One region of the Paenibacillus agaridevorans genome, then DNA from elsewhere that is predicted to be linked to it. Evidence: riboswitches for the same ligand, from Rfam matches in the RefSeq annotation. Region 1 holds a riboswitch; each other region holds the start of a gene.
The links. Region 1 has a riboswitch for cyclic di-AMP ahead of KJW29_RS02240 (hypothetical protein). Riboswitches for the same ligand answer to the same signal wherever they lie in the genome.
Positions count from the first base shown of each region.

Region 1 (5,227 bases):
GACTCTAACAGGAGGATAACGCTTACAACTATGGAAAAAGGTATTATTCAGTTAACTGGCATCGGCAAAAGCTTCAAGGTAGCAGAGCGCACCGCGGGGCTGCGTCAGGCGGCGAAGGCGCTGTTTGTTCGCAAGCATCGTATCGTGGAAGCATTAAAAGACATCTCCTTCACGGTCAACGAAGGAGAGATCGTCGGTTATATCGGGCCAAACGGCGCCGGGAAGTCGACGACGATCAAGGTGATGAGCGGCATTCTTGTGCCGGACGGCGGCACCTGCTCCATCATGGGGTACACGCCGTGGAAGGAAAGAACGGATTATGTACGGCATATCGGCGTCGTATTCGGCCAGCGCTCGCAGCTCTGGTGGGATGTCCCGGTCATCGACTCCTTCGAGCTGCTGCGCGACATCTATCGGATTCCGGATGAGATGTACAGGGAAAACCTGGCCGTATTGACGGAAATGCTTGCGCTCGCAGATCTGCTCGGCGTTCCGGTCAGGCAGCTTAGCCTCGGACAGCGGATGCGCTGCGAGATTGCGGCATCGCTGCTCCACAGCCCCAAGATTCTGTTCCTCGACGAACCGACGATCGGGCTGGATGCCGTCAGCAAGCTTGCGGTCAGAAGCTTTATTCGCAGGATCAATCAGGAGCGGGGCGTCACCGTCATCCTGACGACGCATGACATGAGCGATATCGAGGCGCTCGCGGACCGGATTCTCATGATCGGCAAAGGAACGTTGCTTTATGATGGTTCGTTGGAAGAGCTGCGAAGCCGCTTCGGCACAGGACGTACGATTACGGCAGACTACCGCGAATACGCGGGGGAGCCGGTCGATATTCCTGGCGCGACGAGACTGCAATGGTCGACAGAGCGTGCCGTATACAGTTTCGATACGGAATCCGTCGTACTGGCGGACGTCATTGCGCAGCTGTCGGGATCGGTCGAGCTGTTGGATATCAGCGTCGACTCCAAGGACATTGACGAGATGATCGTGCAGCTGTATGAGGAGCATCAAATATGAGAGCCTACGTTTCGATCTGGCGGCTGCGCTTTATCAACGGCATGCAATACCGCGCGGCGGCGCTTGCCGGCATGGCCACTCAGCTGTTTTTCGGATTTGTCTTCATTATGATCTTCGCGGCCTTCTACAGAAGCGGCGGCGGGGATTCCACTGCTTTTCCCCTTCAGGACTTAATTACTTACGTATGGCTCCAACAAATTTTTCTTTCCTTAATTATGTTGTGGATCAGGGATAACGAAATATTCGCCATGGTTACGAGCGGCAATATCGCATACGAGTTGTGCAGGCCGATGGGGCTGTACCCGTTCTGGTTTTCCAAGCTGCTTGCCCAGAGGGTGGCGGGCGCCGTGCTTCGCTGCTTTCCCATTACGACGGTTGTGTTTCTGCTGCCGGAGCCTTACGGGCTAAGCGCTCCTCCAAGCTGGACGGCGCTGCTGCTGTTTGTCGTGTCGCTGCTGCTTGGCTTGATTCTCGTCGTGGCGATTTCCATGCTGATTTACATCTCGGTATTCTGGACGATGTCGCCGACGGGATCCATGCTTATGATCTCGGTGGCGGGAGAGTTTCTGGCGGGCATGGTCATCCCTGTGCCGCTTATGCCGGAGTGGCTGCAGCGAATCACGTATGCGCTGCCGTTTCGCTGGACGACAGACTTCCCGTTCCGCGTCTATTCGGGACATATCCCGCAGCAAGAAGCGCTAATCGGCATCGGCGTACAGTTTGGTTGGATAGCGGCATTGGCTGCGTTCGGCATGTGGCTGATGCGCAAGGCGCTTCGCAACGTCGTTGTGCAAGGAGGGTGAGGAGAACGCGATGTCATTATATTTCCGTTATTTGAATATTCAACTCAAGTCGCAACTGCAGTACAGAGCCTCGTTCTTGCTGCTAAGCATAGGTCAATTTTTTATCCCGTTTATGGTGTTCGGGGGGCTGTATTTCATGTTCGAGCGATTCGGGCAGTTGGAGGGCTGGAGTTTCTTCGAGGTGACGCTTTGCTTCGCGGTCATTCACTTGTCGTTTTCTCTTAGCGAATGCTTCGCCAGAGGATTCGACGCCTTCTCCAGCCTGGTCGCAAGCGGAGACTTCGACCGTTTGTTGGTAAGGCCGCGCGGCACTGTCGTCCAGGTGCTGGGTTCGAAGTTCGAATTCACGCGTATCGGACGTTTGCTGCAGAGCACGATTGTGCTGATCTGGTCCATCGCGAATCTGCCTCAAGTATGGAGCTTTCCCAAGGCGATTACGCTGTTCTTTATGGTATTTAACGGCGTGATGATCTTTACGGGCATCTTTATCCTGGCGGCTACTTTCTGCTTCTGGACCATACAAGCGATTGAGATCGCGAACGTGTTCACCGACGGAGGCCGCGAGATGGCGCAATATCCGCTGACGATCTATGAGAAGTGGGTGACCCGGTTCTTTACGTTTATCGTCCCGTTCGGGTGCGTGACGTATTTGCCCCTTATGTATTTGCTGGACAAAGAGGAGGGGAACTGGGTAACAGGAATGCTGGTGCCTTTCGGAGGTCTGTTTTTTCTGCTCCCATGCTTGCTGGTATGGAGGATCGGTGTCAGGCATTACCGCTCAACCGGTTCTTAACGGCAAGAAGTACAGACCAAGAGCCCGAACAACATCCACCGTGGATGGTGCCCGGGCTCTTTTTCATTACGCGGCTCCATGAATTAAGGAGTCCGAAAATTCAACTTGCAGCGATCCCTAATCCAGCGACAGGTAGGCGACGGCGCGTTGTTGCAGCACGGATTCCTCGGCCTGGAAGGCAGTGACAGAACCGATGCCTGGCATCATGCCCATCTCCCGAATCTGCTCCATGCCGGTGATGAACATCTGACACACCCGCTTGTCGGATTCCCCTCTGCTCATAATAATTTCGGTCAAACGTTCGGTTACCGAAGTAAGCGGGAAGCGGCCAATGAACGATTGAAGAAGCTCTCTCCAATGCTCCAGATCGAAGCTGGCGTCGTTCTCGCAGATGAATTGTTCGCTCCAGCCGATGCCAAGATCGCTGGTCAGCCTGAGACATACACGAAATCCGGTCGAGTCGACGGCGAGAGCGGGAATGACGAATAGTTCGATGCGGCTGATGTTGACATGCTGAGGCAGCTCGATGGGGAATGAAGAATTTTCCAGGAATAAAGACATGTTCATCTCTCCTTCTTCCGCTGACGAGGTTAGCTGTCGGATTCGGGTTAGAGAGAAAACCCTACCGGGGGCACAAATCCCCGGATTCACCCCCTGCGTGCGGTCCATGCAGGCATGCGACCGGTTCGCGTTGGTTCCCCCGTTTTCTCCCTGGAAGGAGAAATTAAGCGTTATTGTTTACATAATATTTTAGCGTTAAAATATCCATTTGTAAATGAGGAGTTATTCGGACAAGAGGAGCGTAAAAATCGCAAAAAGCGACATATTTTCTTTGCGTTCCCGCGGCTTATCAAGTATGATGGTAGATAAAAATGAACTCATGTTCAATTCAAAGGAGCAGTACGTATGCAATCGAAAACAAGTCACTGCAAAATCGTAGACTGTACTATTCGCGATGGCGGACTCGTCAACAACTGGGATTTCAGCATCGAGTTTGTCCAGCACCTTTATAATAGCCTTAACGAAGCCGGAGTCGATTGTATGGAGATTGGCTACAAAAACTCTCCGAAGCTGCTCAAAGGCGCCGAGAACGCCGGGCCATGGCGTTTCCTTAACGACGACTTCCTAAAGAAGGTTATTCCAAACAAAGGCAATACGAAGCTGTCCGCGCTTGTTGACATCGGGCGCGTCGACGAAAACGATATCCTTCCCCGCAGCGAGAGCCTGCTGGACCTGATCCGCGTTGCCTGCTACATTCAAGACGTAGACAAGGCGCTTGAGCTGGTAAAAGTGTTCCACGACCGCGGCTACGAGACGACGCTTAACATTATGGCATTGTCCAATGTCATGGAGAACCAATTGATCGAAGCGTTCCAGGCGATTAACGAGAGCGTAGTTGACGTAGTTTACATCGTAGACTCTTACGGCAGCCTGAAGCCTGAGGACTTCACCTACCTGGTGGACAAATTCCAGCAGCATCTCCCGAACAAACGTCTTGGCATTCACGCCCACAACAACTTGCAGCTGGCATTCGCCAATACGCTTCTTGCTGCTGGCAAAGGCGTAGAGCTTTTGGATGCTTCCGTATACGGCATGGGCCGCGCTGCGGGCAACTGCAACACGGAACTGCTCGTCTCCCAGCTTCAAAATACGCGCTACAACGTGCGTCCAGTGCTGGACATGATCGAGAAATACATGATTCCGCTTCGCGAGAAGGAAGAATGGGGTTACATTATTCCTTACATGATCACGGGCATTCTCGACGAGCATCCGCGTTCCGCGATGGCGCTTCGCGCTTCCGAGAACAAGGACAATGGCGTGGATTTCTACGATCAACTGACTACTCCGGAAATTTCCAAATAAGAGGAGTCAGGAAAGTCACTCTCAAGTTAATCTTGTAAGATAGCTAAGCTCGTACAATGAAACACATAGACGCCACAACAAAAGCGCCGTTCTGGTAAGCTGCTCAGCTTCCGGAACGGCGCTTTTGTTGTTTTCAATATAGGAAGGCAATTCGTCATGGAGTAGCATACAGATGCAGTTATTCGTCTTCCGACAAGGGATCCTGCTGCGCCGTCTTAGACCGCGAATGTGAGGCTGGTATGTCGGAGTCCGAGCCATAACCCGTGTCGCCTTGGCTCAACCTTTCATTGACGGTACTCCATTCCTCTCTGGCCAGCAGTCTCGACGCTTCCTTGCGAAGATGATTCTGGAGCTTGACGAGTCGATCAACTAGAGCGTTAATCTCCGCAGGAGCAAGAAGATCCTCCATCAGTGTTCGCAGATCGTCCGGCTTGAGAGCCAAGATGCGTTTCGCCAGTTCTCTGTCTACGAACTTGCTTATGCCAGGGTATTCCTGATGATTGGAATCCAGATCAGTCTGCGCGCCGATTGCCATATCGTTGCCTAGTCCCTTCACTCCAAGCACATTGCCGTCATCATCCCGTTCAATCATGAAGTTTCCGCCTTGGAGGTCAGCTTGCATGGCGAGCGTATCGATTAACTGCAAGCGCGATATAGCCCGTTGGAAGACGGGGTCATCCACGTTAAACGATTCTTTGCGGCTCGCTTCGATATCATCGTTTAAAGGCTTCAGTGATTTATATCT
Region 1 is NZ_CP075889.1:550,131-555,357, forward strand. Features, by position in the region: gene KJW29_RS02225 (ABC transporter ATP-binding protein) at 31-1,023, shown strand; gene KJW29_RS02230 (ABC transporter permease) at 1,020-1,826, shown strand; gene KJW29_RS02235 (ABC transporter permease) at 1,837-2,619, shown strand; gene KJW29_RS02240 (hypothetical protein) at 2,737-3,180, opposite strand; cyclic di-AMP (ydaO/yuaA leader) riboswitch at 3,184-3,360, opposite strand; gene KJW29_RS02245 (aldolase catalytic domain-containing protein) at 3,526-4,482, shown strand; gene KJW29_RS02250 (eCIS core domain-containing protein) at 4,661-5,227, opposite strand, start outside.

Region 2 (5,227 bases), 520 kb from region 1:
TTCAAGGCGAAACCGCAGCGCCGTTTAAATATACAATCTTGGATTCCCAATAAACGACGAGGAGAAGTCTAATGCGAGGCAAAATAACGATGCAAGAAATCGCCGAGAGCGTCGGCTTGTCCAAATATGCCGTATCGCGCGCGTTGGCCGGCAAGTCCGGCGTAAGCGCGCATTCCAGAGAGCTGATACTGCAGAAGGCGGCGGAGCTCGGCTACCGAAAGGGTATATCGCCCGCAGTAACGCCCGGGAGACGCGACGAGCAAGCGGAGGCGGCGGAGCTCGGCTACCGAAAGGATATATCGCCCGCAATAAGGCCCCGGCGACGCGACGAGCAAACGCAAGCGGAGACGGAACAGTGCGAATGGACGGGAACGGTGCTTGTCCTCTTCCCGGACGTAAGGTCGCAGAATCCGGAATCCGCATACTGGGGGCCGCTGTTCGAAGGGATATCAGCCGCGTTGAACCAGAAAGGCATTCATTTTGTTACGCTGGTCAAACCCGACATCCACTCGTTATTCTCGCTGTTGAACCCGGAAGCCATCATCGGAGTGCTTGCCGTCGGAAGCATCGCTTCGCCCATCCTGCACGAATGCCGCCGCCTAGGCAAGCCCGTTGTCATGGTCGATCATTGGGACAAGGACTTCCCATGCGACAGTATCTTCTCCGACAATCTGGCCGGCATCAACGAAATCATGTCGACGATGCTCGGCAGGGGATATCGGGAGTACCAATTCGTCGGCAAAATCGCCGATGCTTATAGCTTCTATGAGCGTTGGCTGGGTTTTAACGCCGCTCTGATGGATGCCGGGCTTCCCCAACATCAGATTCCGGCCCTGCTTCTGTTAGAATACGAGGGCTGCGACGAGGCGCTGCGAGAAGCATTTGCGACAAGACCGCTCCCTCAGGTTTTCGTATGCGCCAACGATTATTACGCAAGTTTGTTAGCCAAAGCGGTAAAGGAACTTGATCCATCCAGCGAAGGCGTAGTCTTTACCGGCTTCGACAACTCTCATGCCGGCGTAACGGTCGCAACGGTCAACGTCGAGGAAGAGATCCTGGGCGTAAGAGCCGTGGACCAATTGCTTTGGCGTATCCCCCATCCAACGGCAAGCTACGAGCGGAAGCTGATTCGGGGCCGACTCGTCGTCAACGAATAGGCGCATGTCAGCCAACAGAAATACCCCCGGAAACGGGCAAGCTCGGCTTGCTCGTTTCCGGGGGTTCTTTTTGTTGGACGGCAAAGTTATTTTTTCAGATGGTAAGGAACGGTCGTGACGATCACGTCCTTCTGATACAGAAGGCGGGTCCGGATATAGAAGCTGGTCTGGTTATGCAGGAAGTTATGCCAGCCCTTCTTCGGTATGAATTGGGGAATGATGACCGTCACCTGGTAGTGATTTTCCTTGGCCTTGCGGTCCACGACGTCGATAAACTTCATGAGCGGCTGTATGATACTCCGGTACGGCGAATGCAAGGTGACGAGCCTGACGTCCGGATGCAGCTTGCTCCACTTGTCCCGGAACGCGGCTTCCTCCTCCCGCTCGAACGGCACGTATACCGCGATGATCTGGCTGGCGGCAAGCGATCTCGCGTAGCTCAGCGATTGCTCCACGACATGAGTGATCCCTGCCACTGGCAGGATCAGAACGTTGCCTTCGATAGCCTCCACCGGCTCGCCCGTGGATAGGCCAAGCTGCTCGCCTACCGCACCGTAATGCCTGTTAATGCCGAGCAACAACCAGATCAGGACGGGCAGGAATACGAGCACGGGCCATACCTGCGGAAACTTCGTCAGGAAAAACATCATCGTCACCACTAGGCTGATCGCCGCGCCGACCGTGTTAATCGCGAGCTTGATCCCCCAGCCGGCCGGCTTCTCCCGAAGCCACTTGCGCATCATGCCGGATTGCGACAGCGTAAACGGGATGAATACGCCGACCGCGTAGAGCGGAATCAACTGTTCCGTATGTCCGCCAAAAAGCACGATGAGCAGGATGGAACAGATGCCAAGCATGATGATGCCGTTGGAATATCCAAGCCGATCGCCCCTCGCCGTAAACATTCTGGGGATAAACTTATCCTTGGCCAGATTGACCGCGAGCATGGGAAAAGCGGAATAACCCGTATTGGCCGCCAAGATGAGGATAAGCGCCGTCGTTCCCTGAATGGCATAATACATGAAGTTTCGCCCGAACGCCTCCTCCGCGATCTGCGAGACGACCGTCGCCTCCGCAATCGGCGCGATTCCGTACTCGTAGGCCATCACAACGATGCCCGAGAATAGCATCGCGAGCAAAATCCCCATCGCGGCAAGCGTTCTGGAGGCATTGACCGGCGCGGGTTTCCTGAAGTTCGGGATTGCGTTGGAGATCGCTTCGACCCCTGTCAGCGCGGAGCTGCCGGAAGCGAATGCCTTCAGCAGCAGGAAAAGTCCGATGCCCGCCACAGGCGTCCCTACGGGCGTATGCAATTCCTGCGGAATCGCTCCCGATGCCATGTCGTACAATCCTTTACCAATCAGAACGAACAAGGCAAGAACGAACAAATATACGGGATAGGCCAGGACGGACGCCGACTCCGTTACGCCCCGCAAGTTGAGCAGCGTGAGCAGAATGACGAATACGACGGCAATGGGCACCGTATACGCATGCAAACTCGGAAATGCGGAGGTGATGGCATCGGTTCCGGCCGAGACGCTGACCGCTACCGTTAGAATATAGTCGACCAACAAAGATGCGCCGGCGATAAGGCCGGGGTACTTGCCCAGATTTTCTTTGGAGACGACATAAGCGCCGCCCCCTTGCGGATAGGCGTATATAATTTGCCGATATGACAGAATAAGCGCCGTCAGCAGCAGCAGGACGCCGATTCCGATCGGAATGGAATACCAGAACGCGGCCATGCCGACGGTCATTAACACAAGCAGAATTTGTTCGGGGCCGTAGGCGACGGACGACAACGCGTCCGACGAGAGAATCGCCAGCGCTTTTGTTTTGTTTAACTTCTGCTCGCCAAGCTCCGTCGACTTTAGCGGTCTTCCGATCAACACTCGTTTAAGCGCGGATAACATCGGAGCCACCGCCCAACTGGAACCTTTTCATCGTTGTTTTTTTCAATTCGTCCATCTCCCCTGTGCAATGTTGGCTGGAAGGGAAGGTTTCTACTTCGTCTGCTGCGGCATTCCGGCGGGCCCATGCCGGTTTTTGCGCAGCAAAAAGCCGCAAGGCAGCACCTTGCGGCTTAACGAGCCGAAGTCATACCCATTCCAATAACGCTTACGAGGTTAGCTGACGGATTCGGGCCATTAGATAGCCCTACGGCGGTTGTTTTGCCGATTCACCCCTGACGCTTGTTTTTAACGATAAGCGCCGTTTGGTTCCCCCGCTCTTCTTCATTGTCCTCAAGAAGACTCAGCGAATTTATGATGTAGTGATCATAACTCGTTTATTGACGGGTGTAAAACGACATTTCGGCTCAAAAACGGTTGTTTCAATTCAAAGATGGCCAATAAAACGCTCGCAGCAGTTGCTTCTTATTCATTTGATCCCCGGATATCGTTTTTTCTCGCCTTTATCCGAGATCTCCTCGTAAATTCAAGCGAAGGACTTGTCCAGCTTGCCTCCGCGTCTACACATCATACTCCAACTGCTTCCTCGCCATGTCGATGAGCTCAAGCGGTGATCCAATGGTCTCCGCGTCATATTGATATTCGCCGATCCGCAGCTGGAATTCGACGCGAAAGCCTCCGTCACCCTCACGTTTATTAAACTGCTCCAGATTAGCTTTAATCCGGTTGGCCACGATTCTGGCGCCGTCGCCGTCCGTAAACAGCAAAAGTCCCCATGTCGCGTTCTCCTCGTCCAGCATATACAGGGAATCGTTGCTTCGAATGCTTGTTTCGCCAAGCTCCGATAGCTGGATCAGCGCTTCCGTTATGTCGCTCTCGCCGATCATCCGGCGAACGTCGCGCCAGTATCGAATCTGCATGACGACCAGCGTCAGCGGAATGCCGTAACGTACCGACAAAGCCATAAAGACGGTGGCGTCCTTTTGGAACAACAAGCTGTTGCGCAAATTCGTATGCCGGTCCATCGTCGCGAGGCGCCCATTTATCTCCTTTAACGACTGGGCCTCCGCCTGAAGCCGCAGCATGCCGCTTGTCATCATCCAGATCGCCCCCGTAAACAACGGCGTTAGCAGCAGCCAGAAGTACGACGACGCCGACAACGTGTCGCCAATAGCCATCGTCCGGTACAACGTATAGGTTCCGTATGCTAACAGGAATACGATATTGAGGACGAGCCCTGTCGTTACGCTCGTAAAATAGGTCAGAATGCCAATCATAAAGGCGGCGTTGAGCAGGAGAATATTGACCAGGTATTGATCCGGATCGCCCGATACGACAATAATTCCGAGAAAGCAGAGAATAATGAACGACAAGTAACCGCCGTCGGACATTAGGCTGCCGGCGTTACGTCCCATTGCCGCCACCTCTGTTCTTCCGGTATTTGCGCGCAAGGAGCGCGAGCGACAGGAGTACGAGAACGAGCACAAGCGATGCCGCCGTCACAAACGCAAGCGTATCCTCGCGTTCGACAATGCCAGCGAACGTCCTGACCGGGACCGCCCCCTTCTCCGGCTTGAACCGATACGGCTCCACCACCCCGTCGCGATCGGTCAGCACGGCGTCTCCGCTTACTCTCCAGCGCTGACTCTCCGAAGTCAGCAGCTTGATTGCGAGCAGGACGTCTTCCCCCTTCGAGCCGGTAATAGCCAGCAGTCCATTGCCAGGAGTCCATGGTGATTCCAGCAGCTGCAAGGTTCCGATGCGCGAACCGTAGTCGGGATCCAGGGTCTTCTTTTCATTGGAAAGAACCGTCCCTCCGTCTACTCCGAAACGGAAAAACAATTGATCGTTGACTCCACGTATCAACTCGTTATCCTTATAGGTTCCGATAACGACAACATTGCCGTCGCGATAACCCGCAGGATCGGCGTCGTCGTCATAAAATGCGAGTTCTCCCGTATTGCCTTCCGCATATTGCCCGAGCAGCGAGAAGAGACCGGCAATTGACGAGAGCACGTAACGATCCTTTGTTTTAGGCACGATAACCGCGGTTTTGTGATACAGGCCATCTCTCAGGAATGGATACGGGTAATTGTCGAGAAGAAGCTCGGTTCGATCAAGCGTATTCAGCTGCATCTCGGAATCGGCGCTCACAAAGGC
Region 2 is NZ_CP075889.1:28,758-33,984, reverse strand. Features, by position in the region: gene KJW29_RS00115 (LacI family DNA-binding transcriptional regulator) at 72-1,157, shown strand; gene KJW29_RS00110 (APC family permease) at 1,244-3,070, opposite strand; cyclic di-AMP (ydaO/yuaA leader) riboswitch at 3,258-3,426, opposite strand; gene KJW29_RS00105 (diguanylate cyclase domain-containing protein) at 3,628-4,482, opposite strand; gene KJW29_RS00100 (cellulose biosynthesis cyclic di-GMP-binding regulatory protein BcsB) at 4,472-5,227, opposite strand, start outside.
Region 2: it holds a riboswitch for cyclic di-AMP, as region 1 does, so the genes downstream of both, KJW29_RS00110 (APC family permease) here and KJW29_RS02240 (hypothetical protein) in region 1, are expected to answer to the same signal.

Region 3 (5,227 bases), 1.8 Mb from region 1:
TTCTCATAAAAACTCTATTGTCGCTACAACTATATTCGATATTTTAGAAAACAAAGAAGAGATTACTGAAGATATGAAAAGGGAGATAGAAGCCTTAGTACAAGAAACAGACCAAATTTCGAAAGTTAAAATCTATAATGTTAGAGACGTAGAAATAGAAGCTGAAAACTTCAGATCTATATTCGAATATGTAGAAAAGGCAAAACCAAACTACCAGTATGAAAGAAAAGTGTGGGCTCCTGAATGGTTGCTTGTTGATTTCTTTCCATATGGGAACGGTGATGCTGAATGGTATGTTGATATGGAAACAAGACATATTGGTTCATTTATGACTTTAGTTTTATTTGTAGGTGTTGCGATTTATTTAACCTTGTTTACGATTTGGGCAACAATCAATGTGTATCATCATAAACGTTTGAACATTGGCTGGATAGTTTTATTTGCTTTATTAAATGTGCTAGGATACTTGGTTTACCGTCTGGTTGAAAAAAAGGCTCATTCTAATACGATTAGTTGAAGTTCTTGTTGAACTAAAAGGCAATTGTTGAATAATTAAATCCCAATTTCTTATTTGTATCACTAAGAGATTGGGATTTTTAATCTTAACGTTGTAAATCCGCGTTTTGCTGGCGGTACCCCTAATAACGTACATGTAATTCCAGTCACCAAAAAAAGATGCGTAGTAGCATCTTTTTCGGAAATAGATCTTTTACTTTTCACCAAACGGATCATACTCCAATAATGCTGTTCGACTTTTTATTTTTCCATATATTTTCTTCAAAACTCGTTTTCGATGATAGAAATAGGCGCGACGCGATAGTCCCAAGCGATCCATAACGATTGAAAACGCCAATTGATCTTGATACCGTAATTGAACGAATCGTCTTTCCTCTGGAACGAGAGCCGACAAAGCATATTCGATCAATCCTATTCTGGATTGAAGAAACGGTATTTCATATTCAGTGATTTCCAGACGCTGAATGACTGTCCGAAGCAACGTGTCATTGGGTTGGCCGCAGCCATAGATTGCCACTTCATGCAATGCTTTTGTCAATCCCGGAATATGTGCAAGCTCCGTTTGTGCATATTTCAGACGTGCTTTCCAATCTGCGTAAGCGATCAACCAATTCTCAACTTTTTCATAAGGGGTTATCTGTTCAGCTACCAACATGCGCTGCTCCCCCATTTCCTATCTGGCTATCCAGACATAACTCACACTCCATTTCTTTTCGACACATGTCGATCATCCTTTCATTCATCATTTTGGGGACAACCCAAACGGTGAATGAGTATTAAGAACCACTGGGCTTGTCCCCCCCCCCGTTCTCCACATGACAGACAACTATCCCATGCTTCATCCTTTAGTTACTTTTGCCACAAATCCCTCCTATTCATCGTGGGCCATTCTTTCTATTTCAATCCCACCATATGCCTAATTTTATCAATTTTCGATATCTTCCGGCAGGATGATTTTTTAGTCACCCTAAGCTTTGGAGTTTTGTCGAACCAAATCGAAATTCGTCACTATACATCATACTCCTTATTATCCATGTGTTTCTCGAGTCCAAGCTGCCTCGCCTTTATTGCTGCTTCTTTGATTGATTTTGTGCCGAGCTTTCTACTAATATGACGAATATGTGTCTTCATTGTATTAGGCGATATACCCATCAACTGAATCAACTTGGTCCGGGAGTAGCCCCAAGCGATTAATTGCAGCACTTCTTTTTCAGTCGTGGTCAGCTTACACCAAAATTCCTGACGCTTTAAGCGGATGAGCTCATCGCGAAGCACCTTCGATGCTTTCGGGTGTAAAGATGGACTATGTCGATGTGCTTCGCGAATCGCCAAGATAATGTCCCCCATATCGGCATAGCTTATAAAATTCACTGCCCCGACTGTAATTGCTTCGACGATCACTTCAGGGTCTGCGCTTGAAGCGACGGTAATGACGGGAACATCCTTTTTGGCGAGAATGTCTTTTATTGCATCTAATCCATCGCGTCCAGACGGCTGGAGTGCTGCATTCATCACTACAACGTCCACGTCTAATTGTAAACTAGCTCGCACTGCCTCTTCTTTTGTAGCGGAAGTATTTATGAGATGAATATCTGTCTCTGTTTCGAATAAATCAGCAAAGCGGCAACACCATTCCGGATCGCGGTCCACTAGCACAACATTTATATTCTCATTGTTTTTCTTAGAAATTATAGGAAGTTCCTGATGTATATCTGCTTCCAATTCCATATTACTCTCCTCTGTATCCCAAATAAACGAATAATAAAAACACGACCCAAATAGCCGTGCTCGGCAAATTGGGTAACCCAACTGCCATCACTTGAATTGTGAGAAGACCCGTGACTTTGCGTCACTGCCTTTCGACAGTTTTGCCGTTTCCATATACTCCACGATGCACTCATAAAAATTAACAGTAACCGCTTCTTGGTAAATGATCGATTGCATTTACCAAGAAGCGGTCGCAAATTTTAGTTACTGAAGCAGGATTACTTTATGATGATGTATCCCAAGTTAATCTGTTTCGCATAGGTGACGTTTGAGTCCGTTGTCAGACTTAAATAACGCAGGCGAATCTTGCTGATTCCGGTACCTAATTTCACCTCATTGAAATATATGTATTCGTTATTCGCTGCTTGTCCCACCATCGAAACGCCGCCAAGATCGGATGCCGGATTGAACCGTCTAAGCCTCGGCTTCCAGCTTTGTCGTGCTCCTCAGTAGCGTCCGGTACACCCATGCAAAATGATGATAAAACGTGCCGAGATCATTCAACTGTACTGTAATCAGTCGATGGGCGAAATATGGCTTTCATAGTTAGGATCCTGATACACTTCCGCCATCGCTTCGTAAAGGTTGAGCGCCATTTAAAGTCTTGATGATGGCATAACCTCCTATGACTAATGCAGCGATTAATAGGGACACTTGAATTATTTCCGTCTGACTCCCTTAAGTTTCATATTCCACCTCATTTATGATCTGGAAACTTCAATAAAAAGAACGGTTACTAGTTAAATAACCGTTCATTCATGATTACTTCATATCGTTCATTGCTTTAAATATATCTTCAGATACTACACGCCTTGCCGTAACGTATCATTTTTCATTGTACTCATCACTTAACTTACTGATGGTTACCCTTTTGCTTGTAGAAGAATGAGCAAACTTCCCTTCTCCTATGTAAATACCTGCATGAGAGATACCTGTTCCGCTGGTATTAAAAAAACAAGATCTCCCACACGCAACTTGTTTTTTTCTACCTTCACACCAACCTCGGCCTGAGTATAAGAAGTACGAAGCAGTTTTACACTGAACTGATTAAAGATATGCAAGATGAATCCTGAACTATCGAATCCTTTTGTTGTCATTCCCCCCCTTTATACGGCGTGCCAATTACTTCGCTAACGGACTTCATTAAGACGGTTGACTCGGACTGTTGCGCAAATACTGACCCTCCTCCAAACAAAAACATCACACTGGACAACAATACGACTAAACCTTTTCTCAACTCTACTTCTCCCTTCGTTGCCTACGAGGTTAGCTTATGGGCTCGGCCGAAGATTCCCTATACTTGAAGAAAACTTCTAAAGCAATTCCCCCTCGGTGGTTCCCCCGTTTCATAGAACAGAATTTGGCAAAATATAATACTTCGAAAAATAGTTAAATTCGACCAATTCGGACTTAATCCTTCATTTTTATAATAGAAATCTTTCATCAATCTTTATTGTTTTTTTCTCGTTGCGATTGGTTGCTTATACGTAACGGAATAATCATCGATTCCAATTTGAAAACCTTCGAATCGATTTGCTTCCCTCCATTCTGCAATTAGCTTAATGATTGGTGTTGTTTTCATCTGGACGAACAAGTTTACATACATTTAGACCATTTATTCCAGGTAGTTGTAATTCCATAATCGCCAAATCAACCTCGTTCTGCAACATATATAGTAACCCCTTCGCCCCATCTTCCAGAGCCTCTACCATAAATCGTTATTTCTCAAGTTCCTTTTTCAATTCATTTCTAAGTTCTCTTCGTGGTCGATGATCAGAATACTCCTTCTATCACTCATCGATTTCTTCCTCTCGCGAAAACATTATATTACAAAGAATAGTTTAAATTATATAAATCAATAATTACAAAAATAAGAGAGCCCTACAAGCGGGATCTCTTATTTCCGTTCCGTTACTCCAAAAATTTTAATGGATTCAACTGCACTCCTTCTTTTCGAATTTCGAAATGTAGATGGACGCCTGTCGATCGTCCTGTTGTGCCCATAATTCCAATTTGATCGCCTTTCTCCAGCAGATCGCCAACTTCCACATTAATTTTGCTTAGATGGGCATATAATGTTCGATAACCATTTTGATGATCCACTATAACGTGGTTCCCGTAACTGGAATCATATTTCGCCTTTATTACTTTTCCATTATCGGCAGATTTAATATTCAAATTAGAGGATACCGCATCAGTGCCTGTATGAAGTCTTCCCCAACGCTTTCCGAACTTGCTCGTAATCGTCGGCCCTTTTATCGGCCATGTGAATGAACCGGTTCCCACGCCTTTAATGACTTTTGTACCTTGAATGACTTGCTTAGGTACTGCTTTTTCCAACGTTTCTTCCTTTATTACAACTTCCTCAACCAACTCGCCATTTACTTTCGTTACTTGGTACGTTAATTTTTTCTTGCCCGCCTTTCCCGGATTCGCAACCTTTGAAACTCCCACACGCATCGTTGCATCATAAGTAACTTCTACCCCGCTCGGGATGCTGACGGTCTCAGCATATTGCCCCTCAGTCTTTACGGACAATTTAGGTTGCCGTACTGTCAAATCCAACTCGTCCCCTATGTTTATGAATTCATTTTCAATCCAGGGATTATTCTTATATACAGTATCTTGCGAGATGTTGAACTTCTGCGCAATGCAGGAGATGCAATCTCCCTCTTTAACAACGTACTTGATAGGTTTTAAGTCCGTTCCCTTAAGACGTTTGATTAACTCTTCTTCTGACGAAAAGTTAACAGGATCCGCCACAACAGGTTTGATTTCGACTTTTTCCACGAAGCTAATGGAGCTTGGAACTGATGGCGACATTGCTTCTTTTTCCCTCTCGTCATTATTATAACTGAGTGTTTTGACTTTTGGATCATTATTCGCACCAGAATATGGCTGCTGTATTTGATTCAGGATCTGGTCTGCGCTATGTTGGTCTCTG
Region 3 is NZ_CP075889.1:2,384,086-2,389,312, forward strand. Features, by position in the region: gene KJW29_RS09765 (permease prefix domain 1-containing protein) at 1-517, shown strand, start outside; gene KJW29_RS09770 (hypothetical protein) at 710-1,171, opposite strand; gene KJW29_RS09775 (response regulator transcription factor) at 1,525-2,244, opposite strand; cyclic di-GMP riboswitch class I at 2,313-2,399, opposite strand; partial or broken gene KJW29_RS36635 (C40 family peptidase) at 3,109-3,380, opposite strand; cyclic di-AMP (ydaO/yuaA leader) riboswitch at 3,524-3,659, opposite strand; gene KJW29_RS09785 (LysM peptidoglycan-binding domain-containing M23 family metallopeptidase) at 4,195-5,227, opposite strand, start outside.
Region 3: it holds a riboswitch for cyclic di-AMP, as region 1 does, so the genes downstream of both, KJW29_RS36635 (C40 family peptidase) here and KJW29_RS02240 (hypothetical protein) in region 1, are expected to answer to the same signal.

Region 4 (5,227 bases), 4.0 Mb from region 1:
AAGAATTTGCTGCGTTGTGCTTTTTCCAGCCCCGGAAGGTCCAAGAAATCCAAAGATTTCTCCTTTCTGGATGTGAAAGTGAAGTCCATCCAGGACAGGACGTTTGGCAGCAGGATAGACATAGGCTAAATGGGTCGCCTCGATCATAACGTTCACCTCGTAGGGTTAATTAATGGTCAGTGGTCGTTAAGTATTGTGCAACCGAAGTTGCTAAATGCTCGAAAGTATCCGAAAAATTGCCAATCGCTTTTTTTTGCAGCGAAAGCAGAACCAGCGAACGAATGAGATTGGCAATCAGCGCGGGCTCCAGGTCGGCGCGCACAACGTTGCGTGATTGCCATTCTACGATAAGCGGCCCGAGCTTCTCGACGTCTCCAGCGTAGTTGCCTTCCCACTGGGAAGCGGGCACTTTGCGGATGATGGACTCAAGTTGCTCAGGCAAGAGCACTTCTTTCAAAATTGGATTGTCGATGATCAGTTCCAGAGATTGCTTTAAAAAAACGATAAACGCTTCCTTGTTCACGGGAGCGCCGTGGAGCTGCTGAAGCAGGCTGTGTTGAATGCGCTGCTCTTCTTGCTCCATTAAGGCGAAGAACAGTTCTTCTTTACTAGCATAGAAGGAATAGAAAGTCCCGGAAGCAATGCCGGAAGCTTTAGCAATATCACTGACGCTTGTTTTTTTAAATCCATACTGTGAAAACAATTCGTATCCGGCATCCAGCAATTTGTTATGAATGCTGTTCTTTTCATTGTCATCAAATTTTCTTGGCATAAAGGCACCTCTTAGTGAATGTATGAATAAAATTATAATTCATTCATTAAAATGATGCAAGCTAAAAATAATAGGAGCGGAAGTCCGCTCCTGTCTAGCCAATCAGTATATGATCTTCGGGATAGCCAATTTTAGATGAACGCTTTTTTTGGGCTAAGGCAAAAGCCAGTGTGAGGGGCCCCAGTCGCCCAGCATACATGGTAATGGTCACGATGATTTTGCCAAGCGGAGACAAATCGCTTGTGAGGCCCATGGATAATCCGGTTGTACTAAAGGCCGAGGTGGCCTCAAAGAGTACCTCCAGAAAGTGCTCCTCCAGCATGCCTTCTGAAATCGTCAGAAGAAGGGAGACCAAAAGGACTACCGCAAGGGAACTGATCACAACAGCCAATGCGCGCATGACTGTCTCGATGGCAATTTTGCGCTCGAAGGCGTGAATTTGTCCGCCGCCGCGGAACGTATTAATGGTTGCAAGTACGAGCACAAACATCGTATTGACTTTAATGCCTCCACCTGTTCCACCGGAAGCTGCACCAATGAACATTAAAATGATGATCAGGAATTGCGACGCGGCCAACATACTGCCAATGTCTATAGTATTAAACCCGGAGCTTCTGGGCGTAGCCCCCTGGAATAAGGCGGCCCATATCCGCTCCCCGGCAGACAAGGAGCCGAAGGTTGCGGGGTTCCAGCTTTCCAACAGGTAGATCAAGCAGAAGCCCGCGGCAAACAAAATACCGGAACCAAGCAAGACAACTTTGGCATGCAGGGATAATTTGCGCCATGAACGTTTGCGAAAAACATCCACGACGACAATATAGCCAAGCCCCCCGATAATAAACAGCAGGATGACGGTGATGTTGACTACAGGGTCGCCAACAAATGGAGATAAACTGTCCGACCATAAAGCGAAGCCCGCATTGTTAAACGCCGAAATGGAATGAAAGAGCGCATAAAAAGCAGCTTGACCCCAACCCATATCTGCTTGCCAATGCAGGGTGAGTACCAATGTCGCCAATGCCTCAAATGCAAATGCGATAAGCACCATAAAGATCGACAATTTGACCAAGCCTTGCGATGATGTCGAGTGCGTGGCCTGCTGAATGATCAGCCTTTGGCGAAGGCCGATCCTTTTGCCGATCATGATAGCCACCATTACGCCGACGGTCATAAAGCCAAGGCCGCCGACCTGAATGAGCATCATAATGACGATTTGCCCGAAGGTAGAGAACACACTTCCCGTATCCACGACAACCAGGCCATTGACACAAATGGCGGAGGTTGCCGTAAAGAGGGCATTCAGCAGGCCGATCGATTGGCCGGATGATGATGAATAGGGGAGCATTAGAAGCAAAGCGCCTACCCAGATCAAGCAAAAAAAGATCATCAAGATGAGTTGGGGAGGGCTTGTTCGTGTTTTCAGCCGATTTACGATGGCGACAAGCATAGTGAAAAGAGAACGGCTATGCATACGATCTTCATTTCTGTTCATAGTCTTCTTCCAAGTCTCGAATATCCGCGTTACTGCCGATTATCACCAGAATATCTCCCGTGTTAATTTCATCCTCTGCCTTTGGTGAAATATTGATATGAACTCCCTTTTTGATCGCCATAATGGTACATCCGTATTTGGCCCGAATATTTAATTGTTGAAGAGTCTGTTCATTCATAGCAGGTGGGGCCTTCAGTTCGACCAAATTGTGAACGGGAGACAACTCAATGTAGTCAATCAGATTATCGGAGCTTAATTGATTTCCAAGGCGAGCAGCCATGTCTCGTTCTGGATACACAATATGATCTGCCCCTACTTTGATTAGAACTTGCCCATGCATTTCGTTTTTAGCTTTGGCCGTTATTTTCGGTATATGCAATTCTTTAAGCAACAAGGTTGCCAATATGCTCGCCTGCAGATCTTCTCCGATAGCAACAATCGCATGGGTAAAGTTTCGTGCGCCCAGTTCTTTCAGTACTCCTTCATCTGTACAATCTGCTTGCACAGCATGAGTCGCTACGCCGGATATGTCTTGTACGAGCTGCTCATCCTTATCAACGGCGAGTACTTCGTGACCATTCTGAATCAAAGTGTGCACCAAGCTAGACCCAAATCGGCCCAGGCCAATCACTATAAACTGTTTTTTCATGCATAGCACATCCTTTCCTTATGTCTATCTATCCCGACCCTCTTGAAAGGCGATAATATGAATATCGATTTCTCCAATTTTCTTTAATAGTTCATTGACAATGGAGCCATTCCAAATCTCTTGCCATCGTGTCATACCGGGGTGCCCGATGATTAATTGTGTGATTTGAATTTGCTCAGCCGTATCGGCAATCACATCGGAGACCTTGTGATTGCCACGAGTTTTGGTCATAAACGTGGCATGGCATTCTTCGGATATCGTTTTCCAATGGAGAATGCGCTCACTTTTGTCTTGGCTAATCTGGTTATTCTCTTGTTCAGTCTGTACATGCAGTACGAACAATGGGCATTGATAAAGGGCAGCTAATCGGCCTCCTCGCCGGATCAGCCGTTCTCCGTTTGGCCCGTGGTACACACATACCATAATTTTCTCACTGCTTAACATGGGCTATACTCCTTTGCTGAAACTTGAAAGTAACAGAATGATTGCTGTGAAACGACAAAAAAGCTTGGAGCAGAGAAATTCTGCTGCCAAGCTTCGGATTGCTATGTCAGGACAAACCAAAGACGCATTCATGATCTCTCTCATGACGCCTACGAGGTTAGCTGTCGGATTCGGGTCTGAGAGTCCCCGTTCTTTCTGCAAAAGAAAGAATTCACCCCTGAAGCGATTATGCTTCGTTGGTTCCCCCGCTCCTCAAAAGAGGATTAAGCGATGAATATACAATTGTTGTAACTTATCATAAAGCAGTTAATTTCAAAAGTAAACAGCTGATCCGGGAAATCAATCATGGGTTGCTTGCATAGTTATGGTTGAATGTAGTGGTATTTTCAGGCAATAATACGAAGATAGAGCAAAGACGTTTCAATTTCTTTTGAGTGGGCAATGGAAAGGGGATCATTCGTTATGTTTTTCATAAGTTCAGATTTGCCCCACTTGAATCAGATTGGCGGTCTTGGATTTATGACTTATAGTTTATAGTGAGCTGGTAGTGGTCGTATTATCTATGTTATGCGCGCCTTGGCAGTCATGGTTATTTCCGTGAGTGTGGTGATTGCAGGATTTTAAAGAGGTTCTTTTCGAAGTCACTTCGGCATTGAGAACGGACAGACATACGGTTCTGACGCAGACGCCACTTCCAATGAAACGGGACCTGATTTAAGACACCTGAGGAAGCACTTGCCATACAGAAGAATAGACCTGCGGGTGGTCGTGATATCCCGCTACATGATGTTGATGGGAAAACCATAATTGGTGTCTTTCATATTGGCTGATTATAATGGCAATAAAACAGTTCAACATCTTTAACCTAACGGAGAACGTTAGTTGGATGACAACAGCGGCAGTCTAAGGCTTTATTTATCAAATCTTGGTCTGCCGCTCTTTCATTAATTGATCAGTCTAAAACTTATTTTTTAAAAGCTGACGATTCATCAATTCAAAAACCGCGCTAAATCAACGACATCAGTCTAACACATTATTTTTACCGAACAACACTTGCATTTGCATTGTCGCAAAAACACAGTCGGGAGAAATTCCGGTATCCCGAGGAGAAAGTTCTGATTGTCTAGAGAGGCCTCCTATTTCTAACATCCTGAACCAAGATTAAAATCAGGGAAATGTTTAAGACCGGAGAGCGATCGGCAAGGTAACTAGTCATTCCTCCCAATTATGTTTGCTTCCGACAAGTCCATAAAAGAACAATTTATTGAGGTCCCCCGTCATCTTTTGCAGGTGCGGAAAGGCCTCTTCTTTTTGCATATAATCCTTGAACATTTGAATGAACACAAGGATTGATTCATTAGATAGGCCGGGATCGACATACCCTTGCTGTTTTCCCTCTTCAATTAGCGTCATCAGCCCCGGCATGATTTTTTCCTGCATCATCTTTTCCAGGTAAGGGACGCCGGTCGCGTACTTTTTCATGAAATGGGTAAAGGTATCGGGGTGCACATTATTGGCGGAATCGATCTTGGCAAACATCACGCTTTTGATCTTTTCGATAAAAGGCATGTCGTTGGTCAGCATTTTTTCATACTCCGACCAGATCTGATCGAGATAAAATACGAGCATTTCTTCAACAAGATTATGTTTGCTTCCGAAATAGTTGTAAATCGTCACTTGCGATACGTTGGCTTTGCTTGCTATTTCTGCAATGGACACTTTCTGGATGCCGTAGGTCAAAAACAGATCAACGGCACTTCGCAAGATGTCCTTTTTTTTCTGGTCTCTACGTTTCTGGTATCCGTCCATTTCATCCACCTCTCTGTAAATAGTTTAACTTAAGTTATGAAATATAACAATTAACCAAGTT
Region 4 is NZ_CP075889.1:4,512,340-4,517,566, reverse strand. Features, by position in the region: gene KJW29_RS18590 (ABC transporter ATP-binding protein) at 1-147, opposite strand, end outside; gene KJW29_RS18585 (TetR/AcrR family transcriptional regulator) at 170-772, opposite strand; gene KJW29_RS18580 (TrkH family potassium uptake protein) at 867-2,219, opposite strand; gene KJW29_RS18575 (potassium channel family protein) at 2,251-2,913, opposite strand; gene KJW29_RS18570 (universal stress protein) at 2,938-3,357, opposite strand; cyclic di-AMP (ydaO/yuaA leader) riboswitch at 3,488-3,637, opposite strand; gene KJW29_RS18565 (TetR/AcrR family transcriptional regulator) at 4,570-5,166, opposite strand.
Region 4: it holds a riboswitch for cyclic di-AMP, as region 1 does, so the genes downstream of both, KJW29_RS18570 (universal stress protein) here and KJW29_RS02240 (hypothetical protein) in region 1, are expected to answer to the same signal.